Regions from separate parts of the Streptomyces sp. NPDC101776 genome, predicted to be linked through region 2. Evidence: predicted binding sites of a transcription regulator. Region 2 holds the regulator's gene; the other holds the start of a gene.
What was found. Region 2 encodes HspR, which represses chaperone genes until heat shock. Its sites were predicted from a motif close to TTGAGNNNNNNNNNCTCAA; they were not measured.
Positions count from the first base shown of each region.

Region 1: a site for HspR is predicted at 2,202-2,220, ahead of lon (endopeptidase La). Genes of this name have one in related genera too.

Region 1 covers NZ_JBIWMV010000026.1:95,944-100,360, forward strand. The annotation lists gene ACIRRY_RS45680 (GNAT family N-acetyltransferase) at 1-380, opposite strand, end outside; gene ACIRRY_RS45685 (hypothetical protein) at 850-1,053, opposite strand; gene ACIRRY_RS45690 (hypothetical protein) at 1,083-1,493, opposite strand; gene ACIRRY_RS45695 (DUF4259 domain-containing protein) at 1,525-1,950, opposite strand; gene lon (endopeptidase La) at 2,243-4,417, shown strand, end outside.
Region 2 covers NZ_JBIWMV010000004.1:607,115-611,531, forward strand. The annotation lists gene grpE (nucleotide exchange factor GrpE) at 1-518, shown strand, start outside; gene dnaJ (molecular chaperone DnaJ) at 552-1,757, shown strand; gene ACIRRY_RS18095 (heat shock protein transcriptional repressor HspR) at 1,765-2,223, shown strand; gene ACIRRY_RS18100 (fibronectin type III domain-containing protein) at 2,302-4,332, opposite strand.

The sequences.
Region 1 (4,417 bases), on a different contig from region 2:
GCGCCGATCCGCCGTAGATCCGCCTCGTCGGAGACCCGGCGCACGGTGACGCATTCCGGCAACACGGGCTTGCCTACGGCCAGTTCGCCGGTCCGCCCGACGAGAACCGTCTCCTGGTCCTCGGGCACGAAGCCCGCCGAGCGCAGGCGGTCGGTGAGGTCGGCCGGTTCGTCATGGCCCCGGATCTTCCATTCCACGCGCTCCCCACGAGCCGCGAAGAACTCCCGCTGCCGAATGATCAGTTCGTCGAGCTCACGTCCCCGTACGCCCAGGTCGCGCGGCCCGGTCACGAATCCCCGGGTCTCCCCGACGATCCGCAGCAGGGGCCCGTCCTTCTCGTACGTGACTCCGGCGGGCGGGGTGGGATGGGCTCCGCGCATCTGCTCGTCGTAGGCGGCGAGGAGGTTTCGGGTCTCGGTTTCCGTCTCTGTCACAGGGGAGACGGTACGAGGCGTGTGAGCTGGGGCAACTGGTTATCGGCGGGGGGTGCTGGTCCTGATGTGCGTTAGGAGCGCGGCGAGTTGGGGGCGGTGGGTGTGGAGCACGGTGATGGGGGTGTCGCTTTCGCGGAGCGCGAGGGCGTAAGGAATTCAGTGGTGGTCGCCCTGTCGAGTTGAACGCTGTCGAGTTCCGGCAGCGCTCCGGAGGCGTATGTCACGGTGAGACCGGGGACGGGCAAACCGCCTGCGCTGAAGGGATCACCCGAAGGGTGCCGTTCCGGCGTCGCGAGTAGTCGAGACTCTGCGCCGACGACTGGGGGAGCTTCGTTATGGGGCCGGCCCAGGGCAAGGTCGTGTGGTTCGAGCTGCTGACGGACGCGTGAGGGCGTGAGGCCCTCGCCGGACGCGGTCAGGAGTAGAAGCCCCGGCCGTAGTCGTCCCGGCCCAGCGTGAAGTCGTCCGGACGATCGCGGCGGAGCTCCTCGTGCCGCTCCTCGAAGATGTCGAGCGCCTGGGGAAGGGTGCACCCCCGGGTCTCGCGGATGATGAAGAGCGCATGGACGATCCGGTGTTCCAGGATGTTCCGGTCCACGCTCTCGGGCAGTTGTTCCATGGTGCGGTGACCCTACCCGGCGCGGATGATCAGCCCTGGTCGGAGGGGTTGAACATGCGGTCGCGATACTCCTGGAAGGCGTGCCGGCCCGAAGGGCCTTGCGGGGTGATCAGGTCCCCGGTGGAGCAGTCCAGCACCTTGCAGCCGAGGGCACTCGCGAGGCGGAAGACGGAGGCGAGCACCTCGTCGCCGGAGCCGCGGATGTGGAGCATGATCGAGTCCACGGGGTCGTCCGAGCCGATGTTGAGTTCGATGGACCAGGTGGGTCCGGAGAGGTCGCCCCAGGTGGGGTCCGAGAGGTCGGCTTCCGGCTCGGCCCGGGTCACGGCCGCGAGGACTTCGTGCTGTCGGCCCAGTGGGGGCGGGGAGTAGTCGCCGGGTATGTCCTGCATCGAGGCGATGCCGTCGGGCAGGTGGCAGAGAACAACGTCCCAGCTCATGTGGACCTTTCGGAGGGGGAGTGGGTGGGAGTCAGATCAGGTTGGGCTGTTCTCCCGGCGGGCGGGGTGTGAGCGTCTCGCGGAGCCGGTTGATGACGGCGTGCCAGGGGTTGCCATCCGATTCGCCCCAGACCTCCAGGAGTTCCGACGGTTTCGTCATGACGCGGTCGAGGGCCCGGAGGGCGAGCGCGCGCAGACCGGTCAGGTCGGGGACCGGCTCGTCGGGGCCGTAGTGGGGATCGGCGGGTTCGCCGCCAGGGCACTGCGCGGCTACCAGCGCCGCCGCCGCGATCGCTTCGTCGCCCACGTCCGCGTCGAGGTAATCCGTGGTGTCCGCCGCCCGGACGAGGGTGTCCCGCACCAAGCCCTGCCGCGCGTCCGGCGACGCGTCGTCGAAGTCGCCGCACCAGTCCGCCGCGGTGTCGTTGTCGAAGGGGCCTACGTCCCAGGTGCCCATGTATCCGTACCTCTCCTGCCTCGCTTGATCGTCATGGCGTCGCGTCCGGGCATCGTGGCAGCCGCCACTGACATCGCCCGTCGAGGTCGAGGTCGAGGTGGAGCGCTGAGCCCTGCGACCCCGTCAAAACACACCGCCCCCCAGGGGAAGCCCCCACCCCTTTTCCGCGTTGACCTGCACAGAGCCAGACCCCCTCCCTCTGATCGCTCACGGCGAACAACAGGCGGGGAACAATCGAAGCCGCCCAAGCATTGAGTCGGCATAGCTCAACTTGACTGCCTAAGGGGAGATCATGGCTTCGACGTCCACACCGCTCACCCTGCCCGTGCTGCCGCTCGACGACGAGGTCGTGCTGCCCGGAATGGTGGTTCCGCTGGACCTGAACGACACCGATGTACGCGCCGCCGTGGAGGCCGCCCAGGCCGCCGCGCGGTCCGAGTCCGGAAAGCCCAAGGTCCTGCTGGTGCCACGGATCGACGGGACTTACGCGAGCACGGGTGTGCTCGGCACCATCGAGCAGGTCGGCCGGCTGGCCGACGGCGACCCCGGCGCGCTGATCCGCGGCCGTAGCCGCGTGAAGATCGGGGCCGGGACCACCGGTCCTGGTGCCGCGCTCTGGGTCGAGGGCACCGCGCTCGACGAGAGCGTGCCCGAACCCTTGCCCGGCTCCGTTTCCGAGCTGGTGAAGGAATACAAGGCGCTGGCCACCGCGTGGCTGCGCAAGCGGGGGGCCTGGCAGGTCGTCGACCGCGTGCAGGCCATTGACGATGTGTCCACGCTTGCCGACAACTCCGGTTACTCGCCTTTCCTCACTACCGACCAGAAGATCGAGCTGCTGGAGACCGCCGACCCGGTGGCCCGGCTGAAGCTCGCCACCCAGCACCTGCGTGACCACCTCGCCGAGCAGGACGTCGCCGAGACCATCGCCAAGGACGTGCAGGAAGGCGTCGACAAGCAGCAGCGCGAGTTCCTGCTGCGCCGACAGCTCGAAGCCGTCCGCAAGGAACTGCGTGAGCTGAACGGCGACTCGGCCAAGGACGGCGAGGAGTCCGACGACTACCGCGCCCGGGTCGAGGCCGCCGATCTTCCCGAGAAGGTCCGCGAGGCCGCCCTCAAGGAGGTCGACAAGCTGGAGCGGTCCTCCGACCAGTCGCCCGAGGGATCGTGGATCCGTACATGGCTGGACACCGTTCTTGAACTGCCGTGGAACGAAAGGACCCAGGACGAGTACGACATCCAGGGCGCCAAGGCGATCCTCGACGCCGAGCACGCCGGCCTGAACGACGTGAAGGAGCGCATCACCGAGTACCTGGCCGTGCGCAAGCGCCGCGCGGAGCGGGGCCTGGGCGTGGTGGGTGGCCGGCGCGGCGGTGCCGTCCTGGCCCTCGTCGGTCCGCCCGGTGTCGGCAAGACCTCGCTCGGCGAGTCCGTCGCGCACGCGATGGGCCGGAAGTTCGTGCGGGTCGCGCTCGGTGGCGTGCGGGACGAGGCCGAGATCCGCGGGCACCGGCGTACGTACGTCGGCGCGCTGCCCGGCCGTATCGTCCGCGCCATCAAGGAGGCCGGGTCCATGAACCCGGTGGTCCTGCTGGACGAGATCGACAAGGTGGGGTCCGACTACCGGGGCGACCCGGCGGCGGCTCTGCTCGAAGTCCTCGACCCCGCGCAGAACCACACCTTCCGCGACCACTACCTGGAGGTCGAACTCGACCTGAGCGACGTGGTGTTCCTGGCGACGGCCAACGTGCTCGAAGCCATCCCGGAGGCGCTGCTGGACCGGATGGAACTGGTCCGGCTGGACGGTTACACCGAGGACGAGAAGGTCGTCATCGCCCGTGACCACCTGCTCCCGCGCCAGCTGGAGCGGGCCGGTCTCAAGGACGACGAGGTCGTCATCGACGAGAGCGCGCTGCGCAAGCTCGCCGGTGAGTACACCCGGGAGGCGGGTGTCCGCACCCTGGAGCGGTCGATCGCCCGGCTGCTGCGCAAGATCGCCGCGCAGCACGAACTGGGTGAGCGGAAGCTGCCGTTCACGGTGACCGACGCCGATCTGCGGGGTCTCATCGGGCGGCCGCACCACGTGCCCGAGTCCGCGCAGGACCCTGCCGAGCGCCGTACGGCGGTGCCCGGTGTCGCCACCGGCCTCGCGGTCACCGGCGCCGGCGGAGACGTCCTCTACGTCGAGGCGTCGCTGGCCGACCCGGAGACGGGCGCGGCGGGTCTGACCCTGACCGGTCAGCTCGGTGACGTGATGAAGGAGAGCGCGCAGATCGCCCTGTCGTTCCTGCGCTCGCACGGCGCCGAACTGGAGCTGCCCGTCGGCGACTTGAAGGACCGGGGCGTGCACATCCACTTCCCGGCGGGTTCGGTGCCGAAGGACGGCCCGAGCGCGGGTGTCACGATGACGACGGCCCTGGCCTCGCTGCTCAGCGGCCGGCTGGTCCGCACGGACGTGGCCATGACCGGT
Region 2 (4,417 bases):
TCGCCGGTCTGACGGCCCAGCTGGACCAGGTGCGCAAGGCGCTCGAAGAGCGCACCGCGGACCTCCAGCGGCTCCAGGCCGAGTTCCAGAACTACCGCCGCCGGGTCGAGCGCGACCGGATCGCGGTCAAGGAGATCGCCGTGGCGAGCCTCCTGACCGAGCTGATGCCGACGCTCGACAACATCAACCGCGCGCGGGAACACGGTGAACTCGTCGGCGGTTTCAAGTCGGTGGCGGAATCGCTGGAGACCGCCGCGGCGAAGATGGGACTGCAGCAGTTCGGCAAGGAGGGCGAGCCCTTCGACCCGACGATCCACGAGGCCCTGATGCACTCGTACGCGCCGGACGTCACGGAGACGACCTGCGTGGCGATCCTGCAGCCCGGGTATCGCATCGGTGAGCGCACCATCCGCCCCGCGCGGGTGGCCGTCGCCGAGCCGCAGCCCGGCGCCGTCAAGGCCGAGGACGAGTCCGAGGCCGGCGACGAGAAGAAGGACAACGGCCCTGAGGAGGGCTGACGCAACGCGCGCACGAAAGGAGGGACGTCGAGGATGAGCACCAAGGACTTCATCGAGAAGGACTACTACAAGGTCCTCGGCGTCCCCAAGGACGCCACCGAGGCCGAGATCAAGAAGGCGTACCGGAAGCTCGCCCGCGAGTTCCACCCGGACGCCAACAAGGGCAACGCCAAGGCCGAGGAGCGCTTCAAGGAGATCTCCGAGGCCCACGACGTCCTCGGTGACCCCAAGAAGCGCAAGGAGTACGACGAGGCCCGCGCCCTGTTCGGCAACGGCGCCCTCTTTGATAGGCACGGTCGCCCGGGACCGGGCGGCGCGGGCGGCGGCAACTTCAACTTCGACCTGGGCGACCTCTTCGGAGGCGGCGCCCAGGGCGGCGGCGGTGCCGGGGGCGCCGGTGGCTTCGGCGGCGGCATCGGTGACGTCTTCGGGGGCCTGTTCAACCGCGGCGGCACGGGCACGACCCGTACGCAGCCCCGGCGCGGCCAGGACATCGAGTCCGAGGTCACGCTCAGCTTCACGGAGGCCATCGAAGGGGCCACGGTGCCGCTGCGGATGTCCTCGCAGCAGCCCTGCAAGGCCTGTTCGGGCACCGGCGACAAGAACGGCACACCGCGCGTGTGCCCGACCTGCGTCGGCACCGGCCAGGTCGCGCGCGGCTCCGGGGGCGGCTTCTCGCTCACGGACCCGTGCCCGGACTGCAAGGGCCGCGGCCTGATCGCCGAGCACCCCTGCATCGAGTGCAAGGGCAGCGGGCGCGCCAAGTCGTCGCGGACCATGCAGGTCCGGATCCCCGCGGGGGTCACCGACGGCCAGCGCATCCGGCTGCGCGGCAAGGGCGCTCCGGGTGAACGGGGCGGTCCCGCGGGCGACTTGTACGTCATGGTGCACGTCGACACGCACCCCGTGTTCGGCCGCAAGGAGGACAACCTCACGGTGACGGTCCCGGTGACGTTCGCCGAGGCGGCGCTGGGCGGCGAGGTCAGGGTGCCCACCCTGGGCGGGCCGCCGGTGACGCTGAAGCTGCCGCCGGGCACGCCCAACGGCCGCACGATGCGGGCCCGCGGCAAGGGCGCCTTCCGCAAGGACGGCACCCGGGGTGACCTCCTTGTGACCGTGGAGGTGAGTGTCCCGAAGGACGTCACGGGGAATGCTCGTGACGCGCTTGAGGCGTACAGAGAGGCGACCGCGGACGAAGACCCGCGGGCGGAGCTGTTCCAGGCCGCGAAGGGAGCATGAGAGAGCCATGGATGGGACCGGCCGTCGACGCAACCCGTACGAGCTGACCGAGGAGACCCCGGTCTACGTCATCTCCGTGGCTGCCCAGCTCTCCGGCCTGCACCCGCAGACGCTGCGCCAGTACGACCGTCTCGGCCTGGTCTCCCCCGACCGCACGGCCGGACGCGGTCGGCGCTACTCGGCCCGCGACATCGAACTGCTGCGCACCGTCCAGCAGTTGTCGCAGACCGAGGGCATCAACCTGGCTGGCATCAAGCGCATCATCGAGCTGGAGAACCAGGTCGTCGCGCTCCAGCAGCGCGTCGCCGAACTCCAGTCGGCGGTCGAGGGCGCGGCGGCGACGATGCAGCAGCGGGAGGCGGCGGTACACGCTTCGTACCGGCGCGACCTGGTGCCGTATCAGGAGGTCCAGCAGACCAGTGCGCTGGTGGTGTGGCGGCCGAAGCGGCAGCAGTCCTCGGACTGACGTCCACTCTCACACGGAAGAAAAGGGGCCCGGAGGTCAGTGACCTCCGGGCCCCTTCCGTTCGTGTTCCGTTCGTGCTTACGCGGAGGTGCCGATCCGGAACACGTGGTCGCCGGCCGTCTCTGCCTCGGTGCCGTCCGTGTACACGGCGGTGACCTTGTAGAAGACGGTGGTGTCGGTCGGCGCGCCGGTGTCCGAGTAGTGGTCGCCGAGCCCGACGGGAGTGTCGGTGAGCAGCGTGTAGGCGCCGGTCGAGGTGTCCCAGCGGTAGACGTTGAAGCCGGTCGCGGTGCCGTTCGGGTCGCGCCGGGCGTTGTAGTCCACCCGGATGTCGGGACCCTGGGCGATGTCCGTCGCGTCCACGTACAGGGCACCGGAGGAGGACTCGTCCGGGTAGGTCTCCGTCGGCACGATGTCGAGCTCCGTGACCTCGACGCCGGCGGCGGAACCGAGATCCAGGGTGTTGCCGTCGTGGTCGACGGCCACGACCACGTACCGCAGCTTCTCCCCGTCGGGCAGGCTCACGTCCCGGTTCTGGGACCAGATGCTGCCGAACGGAAGGGTGTCGGTGATGTCCGTGTACGTCCAGGCGCCGTCGACGTACACACCCCGGTGGATCCGGTAGTCGGCGAAGTCCCCGGCCGGGCTGTCGTCCCAGTCGAGCCGGACGCCGTACCCCATCGGCGTCGCCGTCAGGCCGGTCACCGCGGCGGGGGCGGTGTAGTCGCCGACATGGTCGATGGTGACCGAGTTCGAGACGGGGCCGAAGTTGCCGTGCCGGTCCACGGCCCGGACCCAGTAGGTGTGCGTCGTGGAGCGCTCGATCTCCGTGTCCGTGTAGGACTCTCCGGCGATGGAGCTGTCCAGTCCGACGCCGTCCCGGTAGACGGAGAAGTACGCGATGTCGTCGTCCGCGTCCGTGCTCCAGGTCCAGTTCAGGGTGACGCCGCGTTCCCCGTCGACGGCCGTCACGTCGTCCGGGGCGTAGACCGGGGCGACGGTGTCGATGTCCTCCGACCAGTACTCGGCCGTGCCCGAGGGCGGTGACGCGTTGCCGTGGGTGTCGACGGCGGTGACGACGTAGTAGAAGGGCTCGCCGGTCGTGGGCAGGTCCTCGATCCAGACGCTGTCGCTGATCGGCGTCGGGCCGCTCACCAGGTTCGCGGCGGTGACGGCGACGGGGTATCCCGTCGACCGGTACACCCGATAACCGGCCAGGTCGGACTCGGTGTTCGAGCCCCAGTACAGGCGCGCCGTGATGACGTTGCCGATGGCCCAGTTGTCCTCCACACCGGTGGGTGCGGCGGGAGCCGTCGTGTCGACGGTGGTGACACCCTGGTCGGCGGTGCCGGTCGACTCGCGGCCGGCCTTGTCGTAGGCGCGGACCTCGTAGTAGTAGGTGTCGCCCGTCTTCGGGAGCGCGCTACCGGTGTACGACGTGGCGGTGGTCGTCGCCAGCGGTCTGCTGCCGAAGGAGGCACCCTTGAGGCGCCGGTAGACGTGATACCCGGCGAGGTCCATCTCCTTGTTCTTGGACCAGGTGAGCTTGGCCTTGCCGGTGGTGGTGTCGTACGTCACTGAAGTGCCCGTCGGGGTAAGCGGCTTGACCTTGTCGACGGTCGCCGAGGTCCGGGGCGCGTACGTGAACTTCACCGTCGCCTTGCCGGTCCAGTTGACGTAGTCGACGCGGAGGGTGTGTTTGCCGGACGGGACGGTGACGTTGACGGTCTTCTTGACGGTCGACGTGACGTTCTTCCACAGGTCGATCTTGCGGCTGCCGTCGAGGTAGACGCGGATGCCGTCCTGGGCGGACGCGGCGAAGGAGAAGGGGCCGCCGGAGCCGAAGTCGCGGGTCACGGACCAGCGGACGCCGAAGTTGTCCTTGGGGAGTCCGGTGGCGGGGGCGCCGGTCCAGTTCTGGTCGATCGCGTTGTCGCAGTCCGTCTTCTTGGGGGTGCCCTTGAAGGTGGTGTTCGCGAAGAACTGCCGTTTGTGGACCGGGGAGGCGCAGGTCGTGGCTGCGGAGGCGGTCGCGGTCGCGCCGGCGAGCAGACAGCCCGCGATGGAGAGGGCGACGGTGACGGCCGTCGCGGGTCTTGCTGGGTTCATGCGTACCTCTGTGGGATCGGGCACGGCGACAGGTGGCCGTTGACGATCACGACTCGCGAGGAACGGACTTGGTTGTGCTGATCTT